Regions from separate parts of the Streptococcus sp. 544 genome, predicted to be linked through region 2. Evidence: riboswitches for the same ligand, from Rfam matches in the RefSeq annotation. Region 2 holds a riboswitch; each other region holds the start of a gene.
The links. A riboswitch is a leader RNA that binds a small molecule or an ion and turns the genes downstream of it on or off. The one in region 2 is predicted to bind thiamine pyrophosphate.
Positions count from the first base shown of each region.

Region 1: another riboswitch for thiamine pyrophosphate. It lies ahead of thiD (bifunctional hydroxymethylpyrimidine kinase/phosphomethylpyrimidine kinase); the one in region 2 lies ahead of HT728_RS05835 (thiamine-binding protein).
Region 3: another riboswitch for thiamine pyrophosphate. It lies ahead of HT728_RS02950 (ECF transporter S component); the one in region 2 lies ahead of HT728_RS05835 (thiamine-binding protein).

Region 1 is NZ_VMMU01000006.1:66,495-79,164, reverse strand. Features, by position in the region: gene HT728_RS03045 (NAD(P)/FAD-dependent oxidoreductase) at 1-101, shown strand, start outside; gene HT728_RS03040 (DUF1697 domain-containing protein) at 150-671, shown strand; gene HT728_RS03035 (MerR family transcriptional regulator) at 713-1,453, opposite strand; gene HT728_RS03030 (sodium-dependent transporter) at 1,688-3,028, shown strand; gene manA (mannose-6-phosphate isomerase, class I) at 3,069-4,013, opposite strand; gene HT728_RS03020 (SemiSWEET family transporter) at 4,272-4,532, opposite strand; gene HT728_RS03015 (hypothetical protein) at 4,711-4,866, opposite strand; gene HT728_RS03010 (VOC family protein) at 5,149-5,496, opposite strand; gene spxB (pyruvate oxidase) at 5,751-7,526, opposite strand; gene HT728_RS03000 (heavy metal translocating P-type ATPase) at 7,733-9,976, opposite strand; gene HT728_RS02995 (cupredoxin domain-containing protein) at 9,986-10,357, opposite strand; gene HT728_RS02990 (CopY/TcrY family copper transport repressor) at 10,368-10,763, opposite strand; TPP riboswitch at 10,948-11,046, shown strand; gene thiD (bifunctional hydroxymethylpyrimidine kinase/phosphomethylpyrimidine kinase) at 11,130-11,921, shown strand; gene thiE (thiamine phosphate synthase) at 12,122-12,670, opposite strand, start outside.
Region 2 is NZ_VMMU01000010.1:62,410-75,079, forward strand. Features, by position in the region: gene HT728_RS05810 (ATP-dependent Clp protease ATP-binding subunit) at 1-2,168, opposite strand, end outside; gene HT728_RS05815 (CtsR family transcriptional regulator) at 2,170-2,628, opposite strand; gene HT728_RS05820 (ABC transporter ATP-binding protein) at 2,747-3,475, opposite strand; gene HT728_RS05825 (ABC transporter substrate-binding protein) at 3,475-4,482, opposite strand; gene HT728_RS05830 (ABC transporter permease) at 4,521-5,279, opposite strand; gene HT728_RS05835 (thiamine-binding protein) at 5,242-5,532, opposite strand; TPP riboswitch at 5,601-5,703, opposite strand; gene cbpD (choline binding-anchored murein hydrolase CbpD) at 5,786-7,132, opposite strand; gene HT728_RS05845 (Veg family protein) at 7,220-7,486, opposite strand; gene dnaB (replicative DNA helicase) at 7,488-8,840, opposite strand; gene rplI (50S ribosomal protein L9) at 8,884-9,336, opposite strand; gene HT728_RS05860 (DHH family phosphoesterase) at 9,333-11,306, opposite strand; gene raiA (ribosome-associated translation inhibitor RaiA) at 11,442-11,990, opposite strand; gene HT728_RS05870 (ComF family protein) at 12,070-12,670, opposite strand, start outside.
Region 3 is NZ_VMMU01000006.1:58,940-64,894, forward strand. Features, by position in the region: gene HT728_RS02935 (TenA family protein) at 74-742, shown strand; gene thiM (hydroxyethylthiazole kinase) at 872-1,654, shown strand; gene thiE (thiamine phosphate synthase) at 1,656-2,285, shown strand; TPP riboswitch at 2,495-2,583, shown strand; gene HT728_RS02950 (ECF transporter S component) at 2,846-3,406, shown strand; gene HT728_RS02955 (ABC transporter ATP-binding protein) at 3,407-4,792, shown strand; gene HT728_RS02960 (energy-coupling factor transporter transmembrane component T) at 4,794-5,444, shown strand; gene tenA (thiaminase II) at 5,455-5,955, shown strand, end outside.

The DNA.
Region 1 (12,670 bases), on a different contig from region 2:
ACTTTGCTGGCGAGGTCATGGATATCAACGCCCACACAGGTGGCTTTAACATCACTTCTGCCCTCTGTACTGGCTGGGTTGCGGGATCAAATCTAATCTAAATATACATTACTCAATGGAACAATCTACCCCAAAAGAAAGGAAGCCCTTTGGAACATATTATCTTGTTAAGGGGAGTTACTCCTAATGGAAAAAATGCTATCCCTAAAATGTCTTATCTAGTAGATATCTTGACAGAAGCTGGTTTTCAACAAGTTCGAACCTATATTCAAAGTGGAAATATTATTCTTGAAAGTAACTTAGCTCTCGAAGAAATACGAGAACAGGTTCATACTCTAATAAAGGAAAAGATTGGAGCCAATCTCAAAATAATCATTAAGAATAAGGATGATTTTGAAAACATTGTCCAAGAAAACCCGTTTGAAGAACACTATCTTTATGACCGTATACACGTGATTTTTTATCAAGAATCTATTCAAAGTCTCCCTTTGGAAAAATTGAAAATTGATTACGGTGAAGAAGAAATTTGTATCGGTAACCATTGTCTTTACCTCTATCTCCCTAGAACTGCAAAACAAAAGAAACTCCATACCAACTATCTTGAAAAGCTTTTTAATGTAGATTTGACCATGCGAAAACTAAATGTAGTAGAAAAATTATTAAGCAAGTAGTGCTTGAATTTAGTAAAAATCGGAAGATCACTCCTCCGATTTTATTTTGTCTGAGTTTGGACATAGTGAGCAATGACATCTGATGTGTACTGGGCTGTTCCAGGTCCAAATTTGTCAATGTTTTCCTTAAATTCTGGGTTATAGACGTAGCCTTTTCCAATATAACCAAAGACCTCGATAGAGCAGTCAAATCCATAAGTACGGATGGCTTGCAAGAGTTTGTCTGCTTCTTCTTGGTTTTCAGACGCTGTTATCGGTAGACCAGCTTGAAGATTTTGTGCCAAGGCTTGAAAAACTTGGTTGAAGGCAGTAGTAGCCTCGTCTTCGTGACCTTTCTGGCGCTCCAGCGCTTGATCCATGACTTCTTGTCCATATTTCTCTACCGCCTCTTGGTGGTATTTTTGATGGTCTTGGTAGTTAAATCCAGTGAATTTTTCCTCAATGCTCATTTCTCTTTCTCCTTTTTGTTCTTGAATGGTTTTCTGCAAGGTTGAAATCAAGGTATCCAGATGTTCCCTTTCTTGAGTCAAATAGTCCAACTGCCTAGTCAAATGAGGCAATAAATCTGTCCTTTCTTCCTTTAATAGCTCTGCTATTTTTTCTAAAGAAAAGCCTAGATATTTGTAGTAAAGAATGACCTGAAGTCGCTCCAAATCCTCCTGACTGTAGGTTCGATAGCCGTTTCCCGACTTTAAAGGAACTAAGAGTCCTATCTTATCGTAGTGGTGCAGGGTCTTGACAGAGACTCCCGAAAGCTGCGCAGCTTCTTTTATATGGTACATGATTTCCTCCTTACAATGATAGTATAACCCCTCCCCTTAGGTCAGAGTCAAGCGTTTTTGCGAATTTTTTTACTTTATCATAACATGAAAATGGTTTTCTTGACAGACCTTAGAAAACATGATAGGATAGTCAAGTCTATCAATCAAAAGAAACGCTCATTTTGAGTACTTATGAGGCTAGTTGCCAAGGGCAGTAGCTTTTTCTTTTGTAACACTAATTTTAGGAGTTTAACTATGTCTGAAAAATCGCAATGGGGTTCTAAATTGGGCTTTATCCTAGCATCTGCTGGTTCAGCCATCGGACTTGGTGCCGTTTGGAAATTCCCCTATATGACTGCTGCTAATGGCGGAGGAGGCTTTTTACTGGTCTTTCTCATCTCCACTATTCTAATAGGTTTCCCCCTTTTGCTTGCAGAATTTGCCCTCGGCCGAAGCGCTGGTGTCTCAGCAATCAAAACCTTTGGAAAACTAGGCAAGAATAGCAAGTACAACTTCATCGGTTGGATTGGTGCCTTTGCCCTCTTTATCCTCTTATCGTTTTACAGTGTTATTGGGGGATGGATTCTGGTTTATCTAGGCATTGAGTTTGGAAAATTGTTCCAACTTGGTGGAACGGGTGATTATGCTCAGTTATTTACTTCAATCATTTCAAATCCAGCCATTGCCCTAGGAGCTCAAGCAGCCTTTATCCTGTTGAATATCTTTATTGTATCACGTGGTGTTCAGAAAGGGATTGAAAGAGCATCCAAGATTATGATGCCCCTGCTCTTTATCATCTTTGTTATCATCATCGGGCGCTCTCTCAGTTTGCCAAATGCCATGGAAGGCGTTCTTTACTTCCTCAAACCAGACTTTTCAAAACTGACTAGTGCTGGTCTCCTCTATGCTCTGGGACAATCGTTCTTCGCCCTCTCACTAGGGGTTACAGCCATGCTGACCTACGCTTCCTACTTGGACAAGAAAACCAATCTTGTCCAATCAGGGATTTCCATTGTAGCCATGAATATCTCAGTATCCATCATGGCAGGTCTAGCCATTTTCCCAGCCATGTCAGCCTTCAATATCCAGTCTGAAGGGGGACCAAGCTTGCTCTTTATCGTCCTGCCTCAACTCTTTGACAAGATGCCTTTTGGAACCATTTTCTACATCCTCTTCCTCTTGCTCTTCCTCTTTGCGACAGTCACTTCTTCTGTCGTTATGCTGGAAATCAATGTGGGTAATATCACCAATCAGGACAACAGCAAGCGTGCCAAATGGAGTGTGATTTTGGGAATCTTGACCTTTGTCTTTGGAATTCCTTCGGCCCTATCCTATGGAGTTATGGCGGATGTTCACATCTTTGGGAAGACCTTCTTTGACGCTATGGACTTCTTGGTTTCCAATCTCCTTATGCCATTTGGAGCTCTCTGCCTTTCACTCTTTACTGGCTACATCTTTAAGAAGACACTTGCTATGGAGGAACTCCATCTCGATGAAAGAGCATGGAAACAGGGACTGTTCCAAGTATGGCTCTTCCTTCTTCGTTTCGTCATTCCAATTATCATCATCGTGGTTTTTATCGCCCAATTTATGTAATCAAAAAGGACTTGAGTAGTGAACTCAGGCCCTTTCTTTTTTATGGATGGCTAACAATCAATTCCAGACCTTGCCCTTCTAAGGTCCAAACTTCAACATCACTTGGTAGGATAAAGTGGCTGCCTTTTTGGATTGGATAGTTTTTTCCGTCAACAGTCAGTTGACCTTGACCAGCTAAGACACTCAATAAGCTGTAGTCAGCTGTCTTTTCGAAGTCAACTTCTCCAGTAATTTCCCACTTGTAAACTGCAAAGAAATCATTGGATACAAGGAGAGTGGAACGCAAATCATCAGCTTTGACAGTCACAGGACGGCTATTTGCTGGCTCACCAATGTTCAAGACATCAATGGATTTTTCAAGGTGAAGTTCACGCAAGTTGCCCTTGTCGTCCTTGCGGTCAAAGTCATAGACGCGATAGGTGGTGTCACTAGATTGTTGGGTTTCAAGAATCAAGATACCTGCACCGATAGCATGCATGGTCCCACTTGGCACATAGAAGAAATCTCCAGCCTTAACAGGGACTTTTGTTAATAGACCATCCCAGTTTTTAGCTTCGATTTGCTGACGGAGTTCTTCTTTTGACTTGGCATTGTGACCGTAGATAATCTCTGAACCTTCATCCGCAGCGATGATGTACCAGCATTCTGTTTTCCCGAGTTCGCCCTCATGCTCGAGTCCGTAAGCATTGTCTGGGTGAACTTGGACACTGAGCCAGTCGTTGGCATCGAGAATTTTGGTCAACAGTGGAAATACAGGTTCTGGACGGTTGCCAAACAATTCACGGTGTTCCGCATACAAAGTAGCCAGGTTTGTGCCCTCGAAACGACCATTGGCAACTTTAGAGACGCCATTTGGATGGGCTGAGATAGCCCAGTATTCTCCGATTTTTTCACTTGGAATGTCGTAGCCAAACTCATCACGTAGCTTGGTACCACCCCAGATTTTTTCTTGCATAACTGATTGTAAAAATAATGGTTCTGACATCTTGGTCTCCTGTCTGATTTTTCTCCCCTCATTATAGCAAAAAAAGAGTTCGAATTGAACTCTTTTTAACATCTTATAAAGTAGGGAGAAGATTTTATAAAAATAGTAACGATATACTTTCTTCTTTGATAGAGACGAACATAAAAAACTCTCGTAAAGCTAGCTGTAACTGGACTTTTTCCCTCAACTCTCATTCAAAAATTACTTTAATGAAACATTTATTTTCATAAAAGAAAAAATCTGAAAGCAGTCTTCTTTTTAAATCAAAGCTGTGATAGCCGTTACTAAACCAAAAACGATACCTGGTGCATTAGCAGCTGCAAGTGGAATATCTCTTTCCTTCTTGAAAAGACCATAGTAAACCCAGAGACTACAGTTGATAGCTGCGACTAGGGGTTGAATGAAGTTGCCTTTTTGACCGGCAAGATTATTCATGATTTGTGGGAAATATGACACATACATCATAACAGACATAAATGTCGCTGCCCAGCCCAACACTTTCATTTGTTTTTCAGACATTTTCAAAACCTCTTTTATTCTTTTATACTTTCTATTTTATAATTTAATACAAAAACAAGCAAGAATTTAAGACTTTTATTATAAAAATGTAAACTATCACAGTCTTGTAATAAGAAACAGACCGGATTGCTCCGATCTGTTTGATCCATAAAATGTAAAAATGAATAGCTATTGTCAATCAATGGATGGACTGATTGATTGTCAGTAAGCCGTGGTTAATGATTGCTGCAATATCTTCAAGACCATGCAAAATAAAACTTCCTATAATCAGTCCTATAATAACTGAACAGATAATCATGGTCACACAGATTAGATAAATATCCTTTTTTTGCATCTCTTTCCTCCTACTATCTATTCATGGAGATATTTCAATCCCAAGTTCCAATGAAATAAGAAAATCCACTTACTACTGCTGTTTAATCATATTTCTCCTTTCCATATCAGTTTCATTTTCTACTGTTATATTTTTATTATAAGATTTTAGGAAAGCGCTGTCAACTATTTATATGCAATTTCTTTATATTAAAAAGACCGGATTGCTCCGATCTTTCAATAGTTCATATTCTCACATTCTGTTTTAAGAATAATTAAGGTTATCTTCAAATAACTAAGCCCCTTATTTCATACGATAAAAATCAATCACTAGACCAGCAGGACCTTTAACTAATAAGGACTCTGTTCCCCAATCGGTTACAGTTGGACCGTTTAAAACCTGGATACCAAGCTCGTTCAACCGTTTGTAGTTCTGGTCTACATCCTCAACCTCGATATGAAGAATGATTCCTGACTGAAAATCTTCCAAAGGAATCAAATGATTTTGTGACAACATCAGACAGTGACTGCCAATCGTAAACTGAGCAAAACCATCATCAGCATAATCGGACTTTTTATCCAAAATACGCTCCAAGTCAGCACAAACTTGAGGAACATCTGAAACGATAATATCTAATTGATTTAAATTCATTTACTATCCTCCATAAAAAGACCGGATTTCTCCGATCTTTTCAAGTTCTGCTCTATGAAAATCAAAGAATAAACAAGGTGAAACCAAGTTTGATGGCAAATATTTGCTCATCAAACTACGAAAAATCCTTTGGGACTTTTTCTAGGCTCCACACTAGATTCCATCATTGAAATTTATGGTTTCAATGATGGAATCGTCGGCAGTAAGCTAATAAAGAAGTCTATAAATTTATCTTTGATTTTCGACGAGAGGAATTATTTAATTGCGCGTGATTGCAATCCTTCTTCTTCCAAGAAGAGACGGAATGGTACGAGTTCTTCTGCTTCGTATTTTTCCTTGAAGGCTTTGATAGCTTCTTCTGAGTGAAGTTTTGGATCCAATTCAAGTACTTCTACTGGAAGTGGACGGTGTGGAGTGATGCGAGCATCGATCACAACAGTTTTACCTTCTTTGTTCAATTTAACAGCTTCTGCGACAACTGCATCGATGTCTTCGATACGGTCAACTGTAAATCCTACAGCACCTTGCGCTTCAGCGATTTTCGCATAGTCAGCATTAGAGAAGTCACAACCAAACAAGTGTTTGTTTGTGTCTTCGTATTTGTCCTTGATGAAGGCATATTTACCATTTGAGAAGACAACGTTGATAACTGGAAGGTCGTATTGAACGTTTGTGATAACGTCTGGGTAGCACATGTTGAATGCACCGTCACCCATGATGTTCCATACTTGGCGATCTGGATTGTCTTTCTTAGCAGCGATACCACCAGGAAGGGCAATACCCATTGTCGCAAAGAGTGGAGATGTACGCCACATGTTCTTAGGTGTCATGTGAAGGTGACGAGTAGATGTTTGAGTAGTGTCACCTACGTCGATTGAGTAGATAGCGTCTTGATCAGCATGTTTGTTGATTGCATTGTAAACTTGATACAATTGCAATTCACCCTCAGTTTTACCTTCGAGTTTGTTCATGTAATCACGCCAGTTTTGGTTGTTCTTAACGTTTGCACGCCACCATGGAGTAGATTCAACTGGGTTCACTTTGTCAAGGATAGCTTTGGCTGCTTGGCCTGCATCACCAAGGATTGAAGCGTCAAGGGCGTGACGTTTACCAAGTTTGTAAGGGTCAATATCGACTTGGATGAATTTTTCAGTGTTCTTGAATGCTTCGTAAACTTCAGCAAATGGGAAGTTTGAACCAAGGAAAAGAACTGTGTCTGCTTCAAAGACCACTTCGTTGGCTGGTTTCCAACCAACACGGTAAGCAGAACCTGTCAAACCTTCATAGTTCCATTCGAAAGCTTCAAAGTTTTTACCAGTTGTGATGATTGGTGCTTTGATTTTACGTGACAATTCAGTAATCACTTCACCAGCTTTAACACCACCGTAACCAGCATAGATAACTGGACGTTCAGCATTGTTCAAGATTTCAACAGCTTTGTCGATTTCAACTTCGTTCAAAGCAGGAGCGATAAATGAACGCTCGTATGAACCTGATCCATAGTATGAGTTTTCGTCGATTTCTTGGAAACCGAAGTTTACTGGGATTTCAACAACAGCTGGACCTTTTTTAGAAACTGCAGCACGGCAAGCTTCGTCGATTACTTTTGGCAATTGCTCAGCGTAAGCTACACGTTTGTTGTAAACAGCGATACCGTTGTACATTGGGTTTTGGTTCAATTCTTGGAAAGCATCCATGTTGAGTTCGTTAACTGGACGTGATCCAAGGATTGCTAGGAATGGAGTGTTATCCATAGCTGCATCGTAAACACCGTTAATCAAGTGAGTCGCACCTGGACCACCTGAACCAACTGCAACCCCGATTGAGCCACCGAATTTAGCTTGCATAACCGCTGCAAGAGCACCTGTTTCTTCGTGGCGAACTTGCAAGAAGCGGATATCTTTTTCTTCAGCCAAAGCGTCCATCAATGAGCTGAGTGTTCCTGATGGGATACCGTAGATTGTGTCTACGCCCCATGTTTTCAATACGTTAAGCATTGCTGCAGATGCAGTAATTTTCCCTTGAGTCATAGTGATAACTCTCCTTCAATTTTTTTAGACTTGGAGAATACGATTACATAGAATTGGAAACGTTCTCCAAACTTTTACTATTCCACTGTATCATATTTATGCTGACTTTTCTAAAAATCTGCTCAAAACTCTCTATTCTCTATTCTAATACAGTTTTGAAAATGCTGCCATTCCTGTTTTATAACAAAGAAATCTAGTCATTACTTTTAGTCTATTTTACTAAAGTTTAAGAGAAGGGAACTGGTCAGAACGGATACAGAACTAAAGGCCATGGCTAGACCTGCCAATTCTGGATTGAGAGCCAGTCCAACACCTGAAAAGATTCCTGCTGCAATCGGAATTCCGACAACATTGTAGATAAAAGCCCAGAAAAGATTGAGCAGAATTCGATGAAAGGTTTTCTTACTCATGTCAAAGGCACGAACCACTCCTAAGAGGTTATTGGTTGTCAACACCAAATCCGCTGACTCGATGGCGATATCTGTTCCAGCTCCCATGGCAATCCCCACATCCGCTACACTGAGGGCAGGAGCGTCATTGATACCGTCACCAACAAAGGCTACTTTTCCAGTCGCTTGTAGTTTATGGATTTCATGGGCTTTTTCTTCTGGTAATACACCTGCAATGACCTCTTCGATTCCGATCTGATCCGCAATAGCACGCGCCACACCTGCATTGTCTCCTGTCAGCATGACTGTTTTAAGACCACGTTTTTTCAACTGACTGATGGCTAGCTTGGCATTTTCCTTGGGAATATCTTGCAGAGCAAGCAAGCCTTTGATTTCATTGTCCACAGCCAAGAACACAACTGTCTTAGCTTCTTTTTCCAGTTCTTCTAGTTTTTCCTGATAAGTGCTTGAAATGTTCAGACCATCCAGCATTTTAGCATTTCCAAGCAGAACTTGTTTTCCATTGATTTGCCCTGAGACACCTTTTCCGTGCAAGGCTTGGAAATTTTCCACAGTATGAAGCTCAAGTCCAATTTCAGTCGCTCGCTGGACAATGGCCTCAGCCAGTGGGTGTTGAGAAGCTTCTTCCAAGGAAGCTGCCAATCCAAGCACTTCTACTTCGTCGCCGATGATATCTGTTACCACAGGCTTCCCTTCCGTCAAAGTCCCAGTCTTATCAAAGACAATCGTTTGAACTTTCTGGATTTCCTGTAGAACCATTCCATTTTTGAGAAGAACTCCCATCTTGGCACTGCGTCCTGTCCCTACCATAAGGGCTGTCGGTGTTGCCAGTCCCAAGGCACAAGGACAGGCGATAATCAAAACCGCCACCCCATAGAGAAGAGAAGACACAAAACTCGCTCCAAGCACGACTACACTATCCCTGAGCAAGACGAACCAAACCCAAAAGGTCACGATTCCTAAAATGACAACTGCTGGGACAAAAATGCCTGAAATTTTATCCGTCAAGTCCTGAATCGGCGCACGACTTGTCTGAGCTTTCTTCACAAAATCGACAATCTGAGCCAAAACAGTTTCTGAACCAACTTTTTCTGCTCTAAAAACAAGTGTTCCGCTATTATTGATGGTTGAGCCAATGACAGTATCTCCAACTGTCTTGTCCACAGGCAGACTCTCACCTGTCACCATAGACTCATCAATACTGGACACACCTTCGACTACAACCCCATCAACCGCAATCTTTTCACCGGGACGCACTCGAATCAGGTCACCTACCTTGACTTGTTCCAAAGGAACTTGAACATAGTGATCCTCACGCAAGACTTCTGCAGTTTTAGCCTGCAAGTCCAGTAATTTCTCCACAGCTTGGGACGTATTTTTCCGCATTTTCTCCTCAAAAACGGCTCCCATAAGAACGAAGAAGAAGATAAAGGCAGCACTTTCAAAGTAAACGGGGAGACCAGCGAAGAGGGCAACTAAGCTATAGAAATAGGCCACTAGGGTTCCAAGAGCAACCAAGGTATCCATGTTGGCATTGTGCTTTTTAAAACTAGCCCAAGCACTTTGGATATAAGGACCACCTGCTACTAGCATAATCGGTGTTGTCGCTAAAAAGCTTCCCCAACGCATGACTTGATGACTAATTCCTCCTGTCGACATCCCAATCATGAGAATCACAAGAGGCACAGTAAAGATACTAGTAATCCAAAAACGCTGTAAAAGTGATAGAGATTTTCGAGTCTTCTCAACCACGGTATAACTCCCCTTTTGCATCTTCATGCCACAAGAAAATTCATGTTGACCTATTTCTTGAGGGGTAAAACGAATTGTTTTCTCTTCGTCTACGCCGATTGGTTCCAAGATGTCTTCTTCTTCAAACAGAATTTCCTTATAACAGTTTGAAGGTGTCACACGGTGAAAGGTGATCTCAGCAGGAACTCCTTTTTGCAGTTGAATGTGGGCTGGATGGTAGCCTTTGTCTGCCGTGATACGGATTTTTTGAACACCATTTTCAAGACTTGCTTTTACAATTTCAGTCATATCATTCTCCTATTCTACAATCATCTTACCGTGCATCATATTCATGCCACAAGAGAAACCATACTCTCCAGCCTGCTCAGGCGTGATTTCCACTACATACTCTTCCCCCATAGGCAGGTCCGCATGTACACCAAAATCTGGAAAAACAATTTGGTCCAGACAGGGTGAAGGGTCCTTACGGTCAAAGACAATGCGGGCTGGCACTGATTTCTTGAGGATAATCAACTCAGGCGTATAGCCCCCCATGACCTCCACTCGAATCTCTTGGTAGCCGTTTTTTTGCTGGGCCTTTTGTCCAGATTTTTCAGGCTTTTTGAAAAACCAAAACAAGATAAACGCGATAAGGGCAATACAAATAATGGTTACAATACTATTTAACATGACGTCTCCTTTACATACAATTACATTTTACTTCTGTTACAGCGCTTGATTTCTTCTCTGAAATCACAGCTTCCAAGTCTTCTAAGTCAGCCTGAGTAAAATCACATTCAGCAATCAAATCAGCCAACAAGTTCTTAATCCTACGGGAACAAACTTTATCTTTAATATCTTGGACAAGCAAGTCTCGACTTTGGTCCAAAGTTAAAAGGGCTGAATAGACAAAGGACTTGCCTTCTTTTTTCCGAGTCAGGCACTCTTTCTCAACCAAACGAGCCAAAAGAGTTTGAATGGTTGACTTGGACCAGTCGAACCGCTCCGCCAGAACCCTGATCAAATCCGTACTGGTCTGCTCTCCTTGCATCCAAATAATCTTCATGACCTGCCATTCTGCATCTGAAATCTGCATAATCACACCTCCTAAATCTACATTTGTCGATTACAGTTATTAGTATACTCTCAAAATCTACATTTGTCAATTATAAAATCAATCTTTTCTTTGAAAAATAGAATTTTAATCATTTGAAAAACGATTTGCAGTCAAATATTACTATATAAACAATAAAAATATGCTATACTAAAGAAAAAAAGAAAACAACCACTAGGGGTGCGTAAAGCTGAGATTAACGACTGTTAGATCCCTTTGACTCAATCTAGGTAATGCTAGCTGATGGAAGTGGAAATGATAATGGGGACTAGCAGTCTTCTATTGCCTTCCTGAAACAGATTAGCTTGTTCTTAAGAATACAAACTTCAGTTGGTTGGGAGGTTTTAGATGACTTATTTACCCGTTGCTCTGACCATTGCAGGGACTGACCCTAGTGGTGGTGCTGGCATTATGGCTGATTTAAAGTCGTTCCAAGCGAGAGATGTCTATGGAATGGCCGTTGTGACTAGCCTTGTTGCTCAAAATACCAGAGGCGTTCAATTGATTGAGCACGTTTCTCCTCAAATGTTGAAAGCCCAATTGGACAGTGTCTTTTCGGATATTCCACCTCAGGCTGTAAAAACTGGAATGTTGGCAACTACTGAAATCATGGAAATCATCCAACCCTATCTTAAAAAACTGGATTGTCCCTATGTCCTTGATCCTGTTATGGTTGCTACAAGTGGAGATGCCTTGATCGACTCAGTTGCTAGAGACTATCTCAAAACAAACTTACTACCTCTAGCAACGATTATTACGCCAAATCTTCCTGAGGCAGAAGAGATTGTTGGTTTTTCAATCCATGATCCTGAAGACATGCAGCGTGCTGGTCGCCTGATTTTAAAAGAATTTGGTCCTCAGTCTGTAGTCATCAAAGGTGGTCATCTCGAAGGCGGTGCCAAAGACTTCCTCTTTACCAAGGATGAGCAATTTGTCTGGGAAAGTCCAAGAATTCAAACCTGTCACACCCATGGTACTGGATGTACCTTTGCTGCAGTGATTACGGCTGAACTAGCCAAGGGAAAAAGCCTTTATCAGGCAGTTGATAAGGCCAAGGCCTTTATCACAAAAGCTATTCAAGACGCTCCTCAACTTGGTCATGGTTCTGGCCCAGTCAACCATACAACTTTTAAAGATTAAGAAAAAAACTCTCTAGTTCCCACTTTAAGGGAATTAGAGAGTTTTTATACTCTTCGAAAATCTCTTCAAACTACGTCAGCTTCCATCTGCAACCTCAAAATACTGTTTTGAGCTGACTTCGTCAGTCTTATCTAAAACCTCAAGGCAGGGCTTTGAGCAACCTGAGGCTAACTTCCTCTTTGATTTTCATTGAGTATTAGTTAGGAAATAATGTCATGCAACTTTGTTAAAAAGGCTTGCGTTTTTGCCTCAATATCTTCTGCCTGCATCAAATCACGCACTACAGCTACTCCAACTATGCCAGTGCCCATAAGCTGGTCAATGTTCTCTGAAGTCAAGCCGCCAATAGCAACTACTGGAATGGCAACCGTTTGGCAAATTGTTTTCAAGGTCGATATCAGAGTGATGGGCGCATTTTCCTTGGTGGTGGTTGGGAAAATGGCTCCTGTCCCCAAGTAATCTGCACCTGATTTCTCCGCTTCCAGAGCTCTTTTTATTGTTTTAGCGGTGACACCAAGGATTTTTTCAGGACCCAAGACTTGTCGGGCAACCGAAACGGGTAATTCATCGTCTCCGATATGCAGACCTGCTGCATCAACCGCAAGACAAACATCCAACCGATCATCGATTATCAAGGGTACCTGATAGCCATCTGTTATTTCCTTGACTTGTTTTGCCAGTTGATAATATTGTTTGGTTGTGAGATTTTTTTCTCGCAATTGGACTATGGTAACCCCTGAACGGCAAGC
Region 2 (12,670 bases):
ATATGGTCGCTAGACAGGCTATGGAAGACCACCTTTTCATCAATACGGTTAATAAACTCAGGTCTATAAGCTTTTTTCAGCTCTTCAAACATGCGTTTTTCCATATTTTCCTGATCAAAACGAATGTCCTTAGCTCCAAATCCGACAGTCTTGTCATCACGAAGGGCTGTCGCACCAAGGTTTGACGTCATGATGATAATGGTATTTGAAAAATCAACCTTGCGCCCCTTGCTATCTGTCAAGACACCATCATCCAAGACCTGTAAGAGAACATTAAAGATATCAGGGTGGGCCTTCTCTACTTCGTCAAAGAGGAGAACGGAATAGGGTTTGTTGCGAACCTTCTCGGTCAACTCCCCACCTTCTTCGTAGCCCACATAACCCGGAGGAGCTCCATTGAGACGGCTGGCTGCAAATTTCTCCATATACTCACTCATATCAAAGCGGATAAGGGCTGATTCGTCATCAAAAAGAACTTCTGCCAGAGCCTTGGCCAATTCGGTCTTCCCGACACCTGTGGGTCCTAGGAACATAAAGGAACCAATCGGACGCTTATGACTGCGAATCCCTGACTGGTTGCGACGAATCGCACGGCTAATGCTTGAAACTGCTTGATCTTGACCGATGACACGTTTGTGTAGTTCAGCTTCCAAATTCAAGTATTTCTTGGCATCCGTTTGAGTCAGTTTTTGGACTGGAATACCTGACAAGCGACTCAAGGTGGTCAAAATATCAGACTCTGTCACCAAGACTTTATAGACAGGCACTTCCTCTTCTTTAGCAATTAGTTGAGCAGCTTGTTTCCACTTACCATCCATCAAGGCCTTGTCAGCTGGACTCAAACCTGAATCGTCTGCTTTTACATTTTTAGTTTTATTTTGCACTGTTGCCGCTGCTTCATCCAAGAGATCGATAGCAGAGTCTGGCAAGTGACGACTGGTTAAGTAACGATGCGCCATCTTAACCGCTGTTTCAACCGCTTCATCTGTGATTTGTACCCGGTGATGTTTCTCATAAGTCGCCTTCAAACCTTGTAAAATGGTCATGCTGTCTGCCACACTTGGCTCTTCAATCGTTACTTTGGCGAAACGACGAGAAAGGGCCGCATCTTTTTCGATGTGTTTTTGGTATTCTTCCTGAGTGGTGGCACCAACCGTTCTCAAAGTTCCACGCGCCAAGGCTGGTTTTAAGATATTGGCCGCATCCAGAGTTGAATCAATCCCGCTCCCAGAACCCATGATAGTGTGAAGTTCATCGATAAAGAGGATGACTTGGCCATCTTTTTCAATATCCTTGATGATATTATTCATGCGTTCTTCAAAGTCACCACGGAAGCGCGTCCCTGCAACGACATTCATCAAATCAAGCTCTAACACGCGCATCTTAGCCATTTCAACAGGCACATCCTCACTAGCAATACGCTGAGCAAGACCAAGCGCCAGAGCAGTTTTCCCGACACCAGCATCCCCAACCAAGACAGGATTATTCTTGGTTTTCCGACTCAAAATTTGAATCATACGCGAGATTTCCTTATCCCGACCGATGACTGGTTCTAACTTGCCAGAACGCGCTTGCTCTGTCAAATCATGCGTATAGTCCTCGAGACCACCACTAGGAGTCTGCGGCATGCCCATCATATTGGCCATAGAATTTTGCTTGTCAGCTACTGTACGATGGCGTTGGCGTAGAGCCTTGAGATCTTCTCGAGTCCAGCCTGCACGTTCTTCTAGATTGCGACGAAGGGCAGCAATCTTGACCTGATCTTTCTTGTCTTCATAAGAAAAACCAGCCCTCTCCAAGATACGAGTCGCCAAGGCATTGCCATCATGCAAAATCGCATAGAGGACGTGCTCCGTCCCTAGCACCTTAGCATGGACCACTGACGCTACATACTCTGCTTCGTCAAAAAGAACCTGCAAACGATGGGAGAACGGCAATTCCGTAAAGGTTTCATCCTGGCTATAGTCTGTTTCAGTCAGTTCCAAAGCGACCTCTTCTAAACGGTCCATCTCATATGGATAATCATTTAAAGTCGCCCCTGCCACACTATAACTGTGATTGGACATGGCAATCAACAAGTGCCAAGACTCTAGGTAACGAGCTCCAAAATGGCCAGCAACCATGTAGGCACTTTCGATACATTCATTCAATGCTTTTGAATAGTTCATCTTACTTCCCTTTTCTATCTACCTCTTGTATGACCTGTCGTAGCATGTTTGCTCGAACAACTGGAGCTTCTTCTCCTAGAACGCGATCCAAAGCTACTGCCACCAGCAAATTCATCTCCTGCTTGGTCATCAATTCCTGCTCAACCAAAAGCTGCAGAATATCCTCATAAATTTCTTGACTAACTCGCTCACCAATCGAGTAAAGCAGCTCCCTGAGCATTTCATGATGACTAGAAAACTCAATCCGTCCTATACGAATGTAGCCTCCGCCACCACGTTTACTTTCAACCAAGTAGCCTCTACTTTCAGTAAAGCGTGTCTTGATCACATAGTTAATCTGACTAGGGACAACCTGAAAGGTATCTGCCAACTGACTACGTTGTAACTCCACGATACCAGATTGATCTAAAATCGCCTTGATGTAGGCCTCAATATGATCCGATGTATTTTTAAATCTCATTACAAACCCACCTCTCTCTTTAAACCTTGACTATCTTTGACTATTATACCGAAATTTTCTCATTTTTAAAAGAAAAAGGGCGCTGGTAAAGGATAATCTTCACCAACTCCCTATTTTTCTACTTATCTAAGCCTAATTCTGCTAAGATTTGACGTTTGTAGGCAATCTTTTGAACTTCCTTGTCCTCACTTTCAGACCAATCTAGTTTAATTTCTGAAACAATTTGCCCAGGGCGATTTTTCAAAATATAGATGCGGTCGCTGAGACTGAGGGCCTCCTCGATACTATGCGTGATGATCAAGGTTGTTAGCTGCAACTGCTTGTGAATCTCAAGGTACCAAGCGTGTAGTTCCATCTTTGTCATCTCATCCAAGGCACTAAAGGCCTCATCTAAGAGAAAGAGCTTGTGCCCGAAAAGGTAAGTCCGGAGTAAGGCTACACGCTGGCGCATCCCACCACTGAGTTCATGAGGGTATTTATCTCTTACAGCTGTCAACTGGAAGGTCGCAAGAATGTCATCTGCGCGAGCAATAGCTTCTGCCTTATCCACCTTTTGAATCAAGAGGGGCAGAATGATATTACCAAGCACCGTCTTGTGCTCCAAGAGCAGATCCTTTTGCAACATATAACTCACGCGCCCCTTGGGATTTTCTTCACCATCAAGGACAATTCTCCCTGACTGAACTTCTAAAATCCCCGCAATTAAGTTGAAAAGCGTAGTCTTACCAACACCACTTGGGCCTAAGATAGAAACCACTTCTCCTGAAGTCACCTGCAGGTTAATGTCCTCTAAAATCCTCTCTTGACCATAGGCATAACTGACGTGTTCTAGTCTAATCTCTGTCATTATTTCACAAATTCGTTGGTGAAGCCTTTGTCTGTCAAGTCTTCTTTAAGGATACCATTTTCTTTATCCCATTTGTAGAAGGCATTCCAGCGAGCTGCATCAAATTGACCCCATTTTTCCTTGTCGCTTGCGTATTCTTTTGACAAGTATTTTTGAGATTCGATGACAAAGTCACGTTTTTCCTTGAGTTCAGGTGCATTTTTGATGAGGATATCAGCTGCTTCTTCTGGATGCTCCATAGCATATTGGTAACCTTTTTTGATAGCTTGGATGACTTTACGAGCTTCTTCTTTATTGTCTTTCAGATAGTCGTTGTTTGCGATGATAACTGGTGAATAGTAGTCAAACTCCTTGACATAGTCTTTCAAATACATGAAGTTAGCATCTACACCTTGAGATTTAGCAAGAATTCCATCCCAACCGTAGTAAATCCAAGCAGCGTCAAAGACACCATTGGCAATCGGTGTGATTGAGTTTGAGTCGTTGTTTGGTACTTTTTCAACTTTTTCAAAGTCCCCACCTTGTGATTCTACCAAGGTTTTCAACATAGCCAGTTCAGTTGGGTCATTCCAAGTTCCGTATTTCTTACCAACCAAGTCTTTTGGACTGCTTACATTGTCAGATTTACGAGAGATGATTCCTGATGTATTGTGTTCAACAATAGCTGCAACGGCAGTAATTCCTGCCCCTTTTTCCAATTTCTTAGCCATGTAGTCTTGGAAATACACTGCAAATGGTGCCTTACCATTGATAACCAAGTCAGAAGAACTTTCTTCTGGTGGCAATTTCAAATCAACATCCACTCCAGCTTCTTTGAAATAACCTTTTTCCTTGGCAACATAAAGCCCTGTGTGATTGGTATTTGGCGTCCAGTCTAGGATAAAGTCAATCTTCTTGAGTTCTGCCTCTTTGTTATCCTTAGAAGTAGTTCCTTGACCACAGGCCACAAGCACAACAGCTACAAGAGCTGTCACAAGCGTTAAAAACACTTTCCATGTTTTCTTCATTTTGATTTCCTCTTTTCTTTTTCAGAAACATTCTTATTCTAAGAACGTTTCCATTTAATAACATATTTCTCGCTGATATCGACCAACTTCATACCCAAAAGGCTGATAATCGATACCAGAATAATAATAGCAAACATGGTATCATACTGAAACAGTTTCTTGGACTGAATCATGTAGACACCTAGTCCTTCAAAGCCTCCCAACCACTCAGATACCACTGTTGTGATAAAGGCGTAGGAGACACTGACCCTCAGACCTGCATAAAAGTAGGGCAGGCTGACTGGAATTTTAAAATGCCACAGGATTTGCCAAGGCTTGGCCCGCATCAGACTAAACAAGGTCAACATATCCTTGTCACAATGCCTAAAACCGTCCAAAATGCTGACGATGATAGGAAAAGTTGTCGTCAAGATAATCAGGACAATCTTGGGCAGAATGCCATAACCTAGCCACAAGACCAAGATAGGAGCTATGGCAATGGTCGGGATAGTCTGAACAACCACCATCATAGGGTAAATCAGGTCATTGAGCCAAGTCAAACTGTCCATGAGTACAGCCATGAGACAGGCAATCAAGACTCCCAAAATTAGACCTAGCAAAGCCACTCTCAAGGTCGCCCAGCTATGGTGCCAGAGAAATTCTCTATCACGCACAAAAGACTGGAGGATCTCAAGAGGAGTTGGCAGGATAAACTTGGGGAGAAGTTTAAGAAAACCTGCTAACTGCCAGATTGACAAGACTCCCAGAAAGCCCAATAGACTAATGTGTCGTCTCAGTATACTTTTCAAGTTTCTCATCAATACTTAAAATCTCTCCTACATTTATTTTGACATTGGCAAAGACATTATCTGCCTCCTGCCCTGCCACTTCCAGCGCTTCTTTGAGAATACGCATGAGCTCATCAAACTCCCCTTCCAAGACCGTTTCAAATGGTGTCACCACCATGGTCACTTCTTGAGCTTGCAGGTAAGCAATGACCTGATCGATAACAGCTATCCGATCAATCCCCTGCGCTAGGGGTAAAACTTGCAAGGCAATGCTTGCTTTCATAAAAACCTCCTCTTCTCGTTTTCCTTTGACAAAAAGAAAAACCTTTACCATATATGGAAAAGGTCAAGAATAGACTAAGTATCGTTCCCTACGCTGGCATTACCCAGATCAGGTGCGGTCGAAGTTTAACACTTCCTCTCAGACTGTACACAGACTCCCATATATTATATAGATATATGATAGCGCAAAATAAGAAAAATGTCAAGGAAACTGCTTACAGAAAAGAGCAGGAAAAATTTCCTACTCCAATTTTCTATACTCGTTCTCCATCACTGTTTACTCTGTAGCCATCCACCGTCGTATTAACAGCTAAGACACCTGAAGAGTAAGAATAATACCACTTACCAGAAACTTGATACCAGCCTGTTTTCATTGCCCCTGAACTATCCAGATAATACCACGAGCCATTTTCCTTTAACCAGCCTATCTGCATTTCACCAGATGATTTCAAATAATACCAGCTAGATCCATCTTTCAACCATCCCGTTGATTTAGACCCATTTGATTTGAAATGATACCAACTACCATTTATTTTCTTCCAACCGACAGTCGATCCATTATTTGAGCTATAATTAGAGCTATTCCCTGATTGGTTCTGATAATTCTGTGAAGAAGTCACACCCTCTAACTGGATATAACGACGACTTCCGTTATAAGCCGTATAACTCAACCACTTGTAGCCGTCTTTTTCGAGAATTTGATCATAATGAACCTTCTCCCCAGGATAATAGTAATCAATCGCAGTTGCGCTAACTAATGGCTGATTTTTGATAGCAGACTTGCTCTTAAAATAATGTGTTCCTCCTGTTGAAGAAAGACTAGAATTACCTAGAGGATTTTTATTCACAGCCTCCAATTGAACATAACGATAGCTTCCGTTATAAGCTGTATAACTCAACCACTTGTAGCCGTCTTTTTCGAGAATTTGATCATAATGAACATTCTCCCCAGGATAATAGTAATCAATCGCAGTTGCGCTAGCTAGTGGCTGATTTTTGATAGCAGACTTAGACTTGAAATAATGTGTTCCTCCTGTTGAAACTGAGGTTTGACTATTCCCAACACTGCCACCAGCCAAATCTTTAAAATGAATAAATCCTGTCATCATATTTGCTTTTATACTTCGTTTATTATAGGCTTCTGTATAACCATAGTTATATTCCTCGATCTCAATCTGATCTCCCATTACATTTGACACCCAGGCAACATGCCCATAAGTTCCTGCAGTAGACCAAGCAATGGAGCCAATCGTCGGTGTATTATCTACACGATAGCCTTCACGACGAGCACGATGCCCCCATTCATTCGCATTTCCATAAGCCCTTGGAATCTCAAAACCATTGACATTACTCAAACGAAAGGCTGCAAAAGAAGTACACTGACGAGAATACATGCGCCACTGATCAATCTCCTGGCTCCCATTTTTATAATGAACAGGATAATCATCCCCACGCGCAATCGATCCATTTCCTCCAGAATAGGCATATACACTATCACTCGCTGCTAACATCAATCCTACTACTAAAAAAGGAACAACCTTTTTAGCTGATTTTCTGAAAGAAAACCTTGTCTCTGTTACTTTAAACGGTAAAATTTTCATTCTTCCTCCTTGAAAATAATATAAATCGAAGATTACCTTCACTTAAACTATTCGGAGAAAAAAGAAAAAGTGAGAAAATTTCTCACTTTAGTCCAGATAATGAATTAGATTTTTTTCTGTAAGGATATCTGAGTAAGTAAAGGATTCAACGTAAACATTAGCCTGTTTATCTCCTTCCACATTCCCAAATTCCACAATAAATAGGGATGGATAAACTTCAATTAACTTACCCAATCTATTTTTTTGACGCTTACGCCCATTTTCCAAGGTCATTTCAATTACATGACCCTCATGTGCCTTGATTTCCTCTTTGATTTTTTTCATCTTAGCTACATCTGTAAATGCATCTGTCATTTTATGCCTCCCTTTTTGAGATACTTGAAAATTTATTGTATTCTTTTTGGAAAATCAATTCCACTGTTCCACGAGCTCCACTACGGTTTTTCTCGATAATAACTTCCACCTTATTATTTGGGATACCGTCCTCTTCTTCACCACCACGCTCATAGTAATCGTCACGATAGAGAAAAGCTACGATATCAGCATCTTGCTCAATAGACCCAGATTCACGAATATCAGACAAGACTGGTCTTTTATCCTGACGTTGTTCTACACCACGAGAAAGCTGACTTAGAGCAATTACTGGAACTTTCAGTTCTTTTGCTAGGATTTTCAACTGACGTGAAATTTCTGAAACTTCTTGTTGGCGGTTTTCTCGCCCAGTTCCCGTGATAAGCTGCAAGTAATCTATCAAAATCAAACCAAGATTACCCGTTTCTTGAGCAAGTTTGCGTGAGCGAGAACGAATTTCCGTGATTCGAATCCCTGGCGTATCATCGATATAGATACTCGCGTTGGCTAGATTCCCTTGAGCAATGGTATACTTTTGCCATTCCTCATCAGTCAATTGCCCCGTACGGATAGAATGGGATTCCACCAAACCTTCTGCCGCCAACATACGATCCACTAGACTTTCCGCACCCATTTCCAGTGAAAAAATAGCAACCGTTTTGTCCAACTTGGTCCCAATATTCTGAGCAATATTCAAGGCAAAGGCTGTCTTACCAACCGCCGGACGAGCTGCTAAGATAATCAACTCCTCCTCATGAAGACCAGTCGTCATATGATCTAAATCACGATAGCCTGTCGCAATACCTGTAATATCAGTCGTTTGCTGCGAGCGAGCTTCCAGATTTCCAAAGTTGATATTCAACACATCTCGAATGTTCTTAAATCCACTTCGATTAGCATTTTCACTGACATCAATCAGGCCTTTTTCTGCCTGAGCAATGATTTCATCAGCTGGTTGCGAAGCCTCGTAAGCTTGATTGACAGACTCTGTCAACTTGGAGATTAATCGCCGTAGCATTGCTTTTTCTGCAACAATCTTAGCATAGTACTCCGCATTAGCAGAAGTTGGCACAGAATTGACAATCTCAACCAAGTAAGACAAGCCACCAATATTCTGTAAATCACCTTGATTATCAAGAATGGTACGAACCGTTGTTGCATCTATAGCATCGCCACGATCGGATAAATCAACCATAGCTTGGAAAATCAAACGATGGGCATACTTAAAAAAGTCCCGAGACTCAATATATTCTCGCACAAAAACAAGTTTACTCTCATCAATAAAGATAGCCCCCAAAACAGATTGCTCAGCTAAGATATCTTGAGGTTGTACTCGTAACTCTTCTACTTCTGCCATCAGACTTCCCTTCCTTTTACAATCTTGTCAAGAAGGTGTAAACTTATCCTTCTTTCACACGAAGATTGATTACACTTGTGATATCTTGATAGATTTTCACTGGCACATCAATCAAACCAACCGCTCGAATCGGAGCTTGTACTTGAATATGACGTTTATCAATCTTAATTCCAAATTGCTTTTGCAATTCTTCTGCAATCTTCTTATTGGTAATAGAACCAAAGGTACGACCATCTGGACCAACTTTTTCAACAAATTCTACAACCGTTTCTTCTGCTTCAAGTTGGGCTTTAATTGCTTTTGCTTCTGCAATCATCTCAGCGTGAGCTTTCTCTTCGGATTTTTGTTTACCACGAAGTTCACCTACAGCTTGAGCAGTCGCTTCTTTTGCTAGGTTCTTTTTGATAAGAAAGTTTTGCGCATACCCTGTTGGTACTTCCTTAATTTCGCCTTTTTTACCTTTTCCTTTAACATCTGCTAAAAAGATTACTTTCATTCTTCTTTCTCCTTTTCCTTTATTTCATTTAATACAATTTCTGTCAGTTTTTCACCTGCTTCCGACAAGGTTAAATCCTTAATTTGAGCTGCTGCCAAATTAAAGTGACCTCCACCGCCTAACTCTTCCATAATCCGTTGTACATTCAGTTTACTACGACTTCGAGCTGAGATAGAGATAAATCCTTGTGTATTTTTCGCAAGAACAAAACTCGCTTCAATACCTGACATAGCTAACATGGCATCTGCTGCCTTACTAATAACAACTGTATCATAGCATTTCGTGTCCTTAGCCTCTGCTATTAGTACATCTGAACCTAATTTACGCCCCTGTAAAATCAGTTCATTGACCTCACGATATTCTTCAAAATCTGTCGCAGCGATTTCTTGGATAGCAATACTATCACTTCCTCTCGTTCTGAGATAGCTAGCAACATCAAATGTCCGACTAGTCACTCGTGAGGTGAAATTTTTAGTATCCAGCATCATACCAGCCATCAAGACACTTGCTTGCATACGACTCAAACGATTTTTCTTAGAATTCTGGAACTGAATCAATTCCGTTACCAACTCACTGGCACTGCTTGCACCACTTTCGATATAAGTGATGACTGCATTATCTGGAAAATCCTGATCCCTTCTATGGTGGTCAATAACGATGGTCTGTGTAAACAAATCATAAAATTCTTTTGATAATGTTAAGGCTGTCTTTGAATGGTCTACAAGAATCAACAAAGAACGATTGGTCACCATCCCCATTGCATCCTTAACAGACAACAACTTCGTAACTCCTTCTTTTTCTAAGAATGAAACAGCACGTTCAATATCTGGAGACATTTGTTCTTCATCATAAAGAGCATAGCTATTTTCAATCACATTGCTGGCGAACAACTGCATACCTACAGCAGAGCCCAAGGCATCCATATCTAAATTTCTATGCCCAACTACAAACACTTGATCCACACTACGAATCTTATCAGATATGGCTGTCATCATTGATCGAGTACGGGTACGAGTGCGCTTGATGGACGCAGCCGACCCACCGCCAAAGTAGACTGGATTTTTCGTTTCATCATTCTCCTTGACAACCACCTGGTCGCCACCACGTACTTCAGCCAAGTTCAAGTTGAGCAAAGCAACTTTCCCTATTTCATCATGATTTCCATCGCCATAAGAAAATCCCATACTTAAGGTCAAGGGCAACTGTCTCTGTTTCGACTCTTCTCTGAAAGCATCAATAACAGAAAATTTATCATTCATCAAGCCCTCAAGCACCGTGTAGTCAGTAAATAGATAAAATCGATCCATACTTACCCGACGAGAAAACATCATGTATTTTTCTGAAAACTCTGATATAAAATTAGCTACAAAACTATTGATTTGACTAATATCTGACTCAGAAGTTGCATCCTCCAAATCATCATAATTATCCACAGATACAATTCCAATCACTGGTCGACTCGTTACTAACTCATCTGTTATGGCTTGCTCCCTGGATACATCTACAAAATACAAAACACCGGAAGAAGCATCCATATGAACAGCATAACGCTTCTCACCCAGTTTGGCATAAGTAGACGGATTTCCTACTGAAGCCTTGATAATCGTTTGAACAGCTTCCAAATCAAAATCGCCATCTTCCTTGGTCAAAATCAATTCAGCATAGGGATTAAACCACTCAACCTCTCCAGAAGATAAATTCAATTTCATAACACCTACAGGCATCTGTTCCAATAGAGATGTCAAACTTTCTTCCGCTTGGTGGTTTACATACTGTATCTGTTCTACATCACTCCTTGTATAATGCACTCTCAGTTTCTTAAATAAAAAAACATAGCCTCCTACAAAAAGAAACAAAATTAAAAGCGTCAACAGATTATTATTAACAAAAATAATGAAAGTGGATAAGACTCCAAACGCAATCAATCCTACTAGAATAGGAAAAATTGGACTTACATAAAATTTTTTCATTCCAAACCTCTTGGCACCCATTATACCATAATAACCCTCAAAAAGCGACTTTTTAAAAGTGTAATCAGTAATTCTATCAATTATAAGAAAAAGGAGGTTTACAATTCAGTAAACCTACCTTTACACATATTGAAATTAAGATTCTTTAACTTCTAACAAACCAATTTCGCCATCTTCACGACGATAAATCACATTGGTTGTCTGATCTTCAACATCCACATAGATAAAGAAATCATGTCCCAACAAATCCATTTGTAGAATAGCTTCTTCCAAATCCATTGGTTTTAAATCAATTTGTTTTGAACGAACAACTCTAGACTGGACAACATTTGGATCTTCCACCAAAGCATCTGTAAATAATTGACTAGTTGCTACCTTATTTTTATTTTTACGCTCGATTTTTGTTTTGTTTTTACGAATCTGACGTTCAATTTTATCGGTTACAAGGTCAATTGAACCATACATATCTTGAGACACATCTTCTGCACGAAGAGTAATAGAGCCAAGCGGAATCGTTACTTCCACTTTAGCCGTTTTTTCACGATAAACTTTTAAGTTAATTCGGGCATCCAACTCTTGTTCTGGCTGGAAGTACTTTTCGATCTTTTCGAGTTTAGAAACTACATAATCACGAATTGCTTCTGTTACTTCTAGGTTTTCACCACGGATACTATATTTAATCATATGAGTACCTTCTTTCTAAACATTTTTGTTTTTATGATTTTATTATAACGCTTTCATTCTATTTTTGCAAATTTTTTCCTCATCTTACAAGGGAAAATGTTTTTACATCCTCAGCACCAGCTTCTTCCAGCAGTTTCTTCACACGATTTATAGTTGTTCCTGTAGTATAAATATCATCTATAAGTAGGATTTTCTTAGGAATGCGGACTCCACTTTTAATAAAGAAAGGAAGTTCTGTCGCCAAGCGCTCTGAGCGACTTTTAGAAGAACTGGCTCGTTCTTCTCTTTTCTCTAGTAAGTCTTGAAAAGAGAACCCTGCTGCTTCAACTAAACCTTCAATCTGGTTAAATCCCCTCTCGAGCAATCTTTCAGGACTTAGGGGAATGACTACAAATTGATACTCTTTGTACTTTTTTAACTCCGCACTTAAAAATGAAGCGAACACTTTTCTTAACAGGAAGTCTCCATCAAATTTATATCGACTAAAAAAATCCTTCATAGCTTGATTGTAAGTAAAAATCGCTCTATGACTGACCTCAACTCCTTCTTTACACCAAAATTGACAATCTTGACACTTTGTTGACAAACCTGTTTTCATACAATTTGGACAGTTCTCTTCTCCAATTCTCTCAAAAGTAGAATCACAGTCTGAACAAAGACAAGACTCATCATTCTTCAGA
Region 3 (5,955 bases), on a different contig from region 2:
GGAATTAGGATTTTACTTGGTATCTCTTGGTGTTTTATTGATTACTAAGGAGTAAAGAGAGGAAAAAATAAATATGGAAACACAGGTTTATGCATTTGAGCCAGGTTTGACTGTTGGAGAATTATTAAAAAATAGTCAGAAGGATTGGCAGGCTGCAATCAATCATCGTTTTGTCAAGGAACTTTTTGCAGGGACAATTAAGAATAAGGTCTTAAAAGACTACCTAATTCAAGATTATCACTTCTTTGATGCCTTCTTATCCATGCTGGGTGCCTGCGTAGCCCACGCAGACCAGATTGAATCCAAGCTTCGTTTTGCCAAGCAACTAGGCTTTCTTGAAGCAGATGAAGACGGTTATTTCCAAAAGGCTTTCAAAGAGTTAAAAGTATCTGAGAATGATTATCTGGAAGTGACTTTGCACCCTGTAACAAAAGCCTTTCAGGATCTGATGTATTCGGCAGTGACTTCATCAGACTATGCTCATCTTTTGGTCATGCTGGTCATTGCAGAAGGTCTCTATTTAGACTGGGGTTCTAAAGATTTGGCTCTACCTGAAGCCTATATTCATTCGGAATGGATCAATCTCCACAGAGCTCCTTTCTTTGCAGAGTGGGTTCAATTTCTGGTTGACGAACTCAATCGTGTCGGAAAAGGTCGAGAAGATTTGACAGAACTTCAGCAACGCTGGAATCAAGCGGTCGCTTTAGAATTAGCCTTTTTTGATATTGGTTATGACGCCTAGAGAAAGTTTAGGATATTTACAAATTTGATGAGGTAAATCATTCAATGTAAATGAAAAAAATTTCTTAACAAAAGATAGAGATAAATCGAAATCAGTATATCGTATAAAGTGAAAAGGAAGGATTTCAATATGACAAGTTTAAAATTATTAAAAGAAAAAGCACCTTTGGTCATTTGCATAACCAATGATGTAGTAAAAAATTTCACAGCAAATGGATTAGTAGCACTGGGTGCCTCACCAGCTATGAGCGAGTACCCAGCAGACTTAGAAGATCTATTAAAATATGCTGGAGGATTATTGATTAACATTGGGACTTTAACGGATGATAATTGGAAATTATACCAAGCTGCTCTGAAAATTGCCGAGAAATATAATGTCCCAGCAGTTTTAGATCCTGTAGCCTGTGGAGCAGGAGAATATAGAAAAAAAGTAGCAGATGATTTAATCAACAATTACAAACTAGCTGCGATTAGGGGGAATGCTGGAGAGATTGCTTCTTTAGTAGGTATAAATGTGGCATCTAAAGGAGTAGATAGTGCTGGTGTGGATAATATTGATGAGATTGCTCTAGCAGCCAACGCTAAGTTTCATATTCCAATAGTAGTGACTGGAGAAGTTGATGCGATTGCTGTTAATGGAGAAGTGGTAACGATTCATAATGGTAGTGCCATGATGCCAAAAGTTATTGGGACAGGATGCTTATTAGGTGCTGTAATAGCAAGCTTTATCGGACTTGAAAAAGGTCAAGAATTGAAATCATTAGAAACAGCAATGTTGGTTTACAATATCGCTGGAGAAATGGCAGAAAAACGCCCCAATGGGCATCTTCCTGGGACATTTAAAGTTGAATTTATAAATGCCTTATATGAGATTACAGATGAAGATGTAAAGGAATTCAAAAGAGTGAAGTAAAATGTTTCATAAAGAATTATTAAAACTATATTTTATTTGTGGAACGACTACTTGCCAAGGTAAAGATCTATATAGAGTTGTTGAGGAAGCCTTAAAAGGTGGTATAACCTTATTTCAATTTCGTGAAAAAGGGGAGGGAGCCCTGGAAGGTAAAGAAAAAGTCGAATTAGCAATTAAACTACAGGATCTTTGTAAAAAATATAATGTTCCATTTATCGTTAATGATGATATCGATTTGGCAATGAAAATTGACGCTGATGGCGTACATGTAGGTCAAGATGATATTGGTGTTGATGAAATTAGAAAATTGATGCCAGATAAAATAATTGGTCTTTCTATAAAGAACGAGAAAGAATTTCAACAGTCAAAAGTTGAATATGTAGATTATGTTGGTGTTGGTCCTGTATTTGATACCCAGTCAAAAGATGATGCTGGTGGCGCTATAGGTTATGAAGGTCTTAAATTGATGAGAAAACTATTGCCACAAATGCCCTTAGTTGCAATTGGTGGGATACAGACGCAACATATTAAAGACATTATGAAGACCAATGTTGACGGTGTTTCAATCATTTCAGCAATATCGTATGCAAAAAATATAGAAAAAACTGTTCGAGAAATGAGTGAACAATAGGTATCTATCCTTGGATTCTAAGTAAGTGGAAGTTTCCCTTTTCTAAAAAGCTATGTCCAAATTCAGCTCAAATGGCTAATCCATCAAACAAGTCATTTGTTTTTTACAAAAGAAAGATCTGCTATCTTTGTGAGTGCAAGGATGTATTTCCAGTTCAATTTCTTGAATTGTAATAAATCATTTGTTATAATAGTTATATAATTAAATAATAAAGACATTTGGGGTGCTTTAGGCTGAGATGATACCCATTGAACCTGATACAGTTAATACTGGCGAAGGGAAATGTGAAAAGTTTTTTTCGTATGTCGAAAAGAACGGTCTAATCTTGTAAGCTGAACTCTAATTCTCGTTTGTAATTGGAGTTTTTTTGTTTATTAAAAGAGGATAGTCTGGACGTTAATACTCAATGAAAATCAAAGAGCAAACTAGGAAACTGGCCGCAGGCTGTACTTGAGTACGGCAAGGCGACGTTGACGTGGTTTGAATTTGATTTTCGAAGAGTATAAGCCTTTTGGCAGCTCACCTTGAGCACCCCACTTTTCTTTAAAAAGGAGTTTTTTATGTTGAAAAAATGGCAGTTAAAAGATGTTATTTTGCTTGCTTTCTTGTCTATCTTTTTTGGTGGGGTTTTCGTTGGTTCAGGATATGTGTATAATATTCTCAGCCTACTCTTAACACCTCTTGGTTTACAGGCTTTTGCCAATGAAATCCTTTTTGGACTCTGGTGTATGGCTGCGCCCATTGCTGCCATCTTTGTTCCGAGAGTCGGAAGTGCAACGATTGGAGAAGTGCTAGCTGCGCTTGCTGAAGTCCTTTATGGTAGCCAATTCGGGCTAGGTGCCCTTTTGTCTGGCTTGGTTCAAGGTTTGGGAAGTGAACTTGGTTTTATCGTAACCAAGAATCGCTATGAAAGTTGGCTCTCTCTAACTGCCAATAGTATTGGGATTACGCTTGTTAGCTTTGTCTATGAATACATTAAGTTAGGTTACTACGCCTTTTCAGTGCCTTTTGTACTTTCCTTGCTAGTGGTACGTTTTATTTCCGTCTTTTTTTTCTGTACCATCTTGGTTCGTGCCATTGTCAAACTTTATCATCAGTTTGCAGCTGGAGGAAAAGCATAGATGGGTCTGGAATTACGGGAGATTCAGTCCCCAATTTTTTCGGAACCGATTGATTTTACTTTTCATGAGCAAGCTTTTACCTTGTTGGTTGGGAGCAGTGGTTCTGGAAAATCGAGTCTCTTTCAAATGATTGCCCAAGTTAGTTCTCTTCCCTATAGCGGTCAAGTACTGATAAATGGGAGCGAGGTCAGTCAGCTTTCTATCATCGAACGTGTCCAGACGGTTGGTATTCTCTTTCAAAATCCTAATCATCAATTTACCATGGAGAGCTTGTTTGAGGAGCTGATTTTTACCTTGGAGAATATCGGCTATCACCTTCAGGAAATTGATTCAAAAATAGCAGAGGTGGTTCGACAATGTCGCTGTGAGAAGATCTTGCACCGTCCCATCCATCACTTATCAGGTGGAGAAAAGCAAAAGGCTGCCTTGGCTGTTCTCTTTGCTATGAATCCTAGGGTCTATCTCTTGGATGAGCCTTTCGCTTCCATTGACCGCAAGAGTAGGATAGAGATATTGGAGATTCTAAAAGAGTTGGTCTCTGATGGGAAGACAGTTATTTTGTGCGACCATGATTTAACGGACTATGAAGCCTATATTGACCATATGGTGGAGCTAAGAGATGGTCAACTAAGGGAAGTGTTTCAAATCCCTACCTCTGAAATGACACAGGTTGCTTCAAAGGAGGTTGCTTCTAGCCCAGAACTATTCCATATGGACAAAACAACTTGTGAGCTGAATAATCGCCCCCTCTTTTCGATTGCAGATTTCACATTCTACCAAGGAATTTCCTGTATCTTGGGTGATAATGGTGTCGGGAAATCAACCCTCTTTCGCTCCATTCTTCAATTTCAAAAGTATAAGGGGCGCATTACCTGGAAGGGGACAGTTCTGAAAAAGAAAAAGAGTTTGTATCATGACCTGACGGGTGTGGTTCAGGAAGCTGAGAAGCAGTTTATTCGATCCAGTCTGCGAGAGGAACTTCAATTAGATGGACCTGATTCTGAAAGAAATCAGCGTATTCTTCAAGCCTTACGATATTTTGATCTGGAGAAGGAACTTGATAAGAGTCCCTATCAATTAAGTGGTGGTCAGCAAAAGATTCTTCAGCTCTTGACCATCTTGACCAGCAAGGCTTCTGTGATTTTACTAGATGAACCTTTTGCAGGTTTGGATGATAGAGCTTGTCATTATTTTTGTCAGTGGATTGTGGAGGAGAGAAATCAAGGAAGAAGTTTTCTGATCATTAGCCATCGTTTGGATCCCTTGATCTCTGTGGTTGATTATTGGATTGAGATGACTAGTCAGGGTCTCAGTCATGTGAAAGCAGTGACAATTACCAAACCACTCACATCTCAGAGTAGCAATACCCAAGGGGAGGTGAGATAGTATGGTCAAAGTAGCAACCCAGACACCGATTATCAGTCTCTTTTTGCTGATTTTATCCTTGGAAACATCTTTCATTCCTTCGATTGCTCTTAATCTCTCGGTAGTTGCATTTTGTATTCTCTTTATGCTCTATTACCGTAGATTTAAAGTATTGGCTTGGATGATTCTGCTTGCCATTTTGCCATCCTTTGCCAACTACTGGGCAGTTCAGTTACATGGAGATGCTTCGCAGGCAGTCATACTTGGAACGAGGGCCTTTGTTACCGTTTGTATTGGTCTTGTCTTTGTTTCCTCTATTTCCCTAAAAGAGCTTCTTTTATACTTGGCTCAAAAGGGGCTATCACGGTCTTGGGCTTATGCCTTGATTGTGGTATTCAATTCCTTCCCCCTCATTCAGCAAGAAATCAAGTCCCTAAAAGAAGCTTGCCTATTACGTGGTCAAGAACTGCATTTTTGGTCGCCCTTGATTTACAGCAAGGTTCTGATGACAGTCTTTAGGTGGCGCCATCTTTACCTGAGAGCCCTGTCGGCGCATGGATATGACGAACATGCACAGGTGGAGGATCGCTATCGGACTTTTTATATTCCTCAAAGGACACTATTCATCTACCTGCTGTTCTTTTTATTGCTTCAAACCAGTCTATTTTTATAAAGGAGTTATTATGGAATTTACAGATATTGCGATGGAATTATCAAAGGAAGCTTGGCAGGCTTCCTTTCATCACCCCTTTGTATTACAGTTACAAGAGGGAAATTTAGACCCTGCCATTTTCCGCTATTACCTGATTCAGGATGCCTACTATCTGAAGGCCTTCTCAGAAGCCTATCACCTCTTGGCTGATAAGACTTCAAACCAAGAGATGAAAAGACTCTTGAAACAAAATGCTCAGAGTCTAGTGGAGGGTGAGTTATTTATCCGCCAACAATTTTTCAAGGAATTGGAAATCAGCGATCAGGAAATGGAGCAACATCCAATCGCTCCAACCTGTTATCATTACATTTCTCATATTTATCGGCAATTTGCAGAGCCAAACTTGGGCATTGCTTTTGCGAGCTTGCTGCCTTGTCCTTGGCTATATCATGATATAGGCAAATCACTTAATCTTAAACCATCACCAAATCCTCTCTACCAACAATGGATTGAAACTTATATTACGGATGAG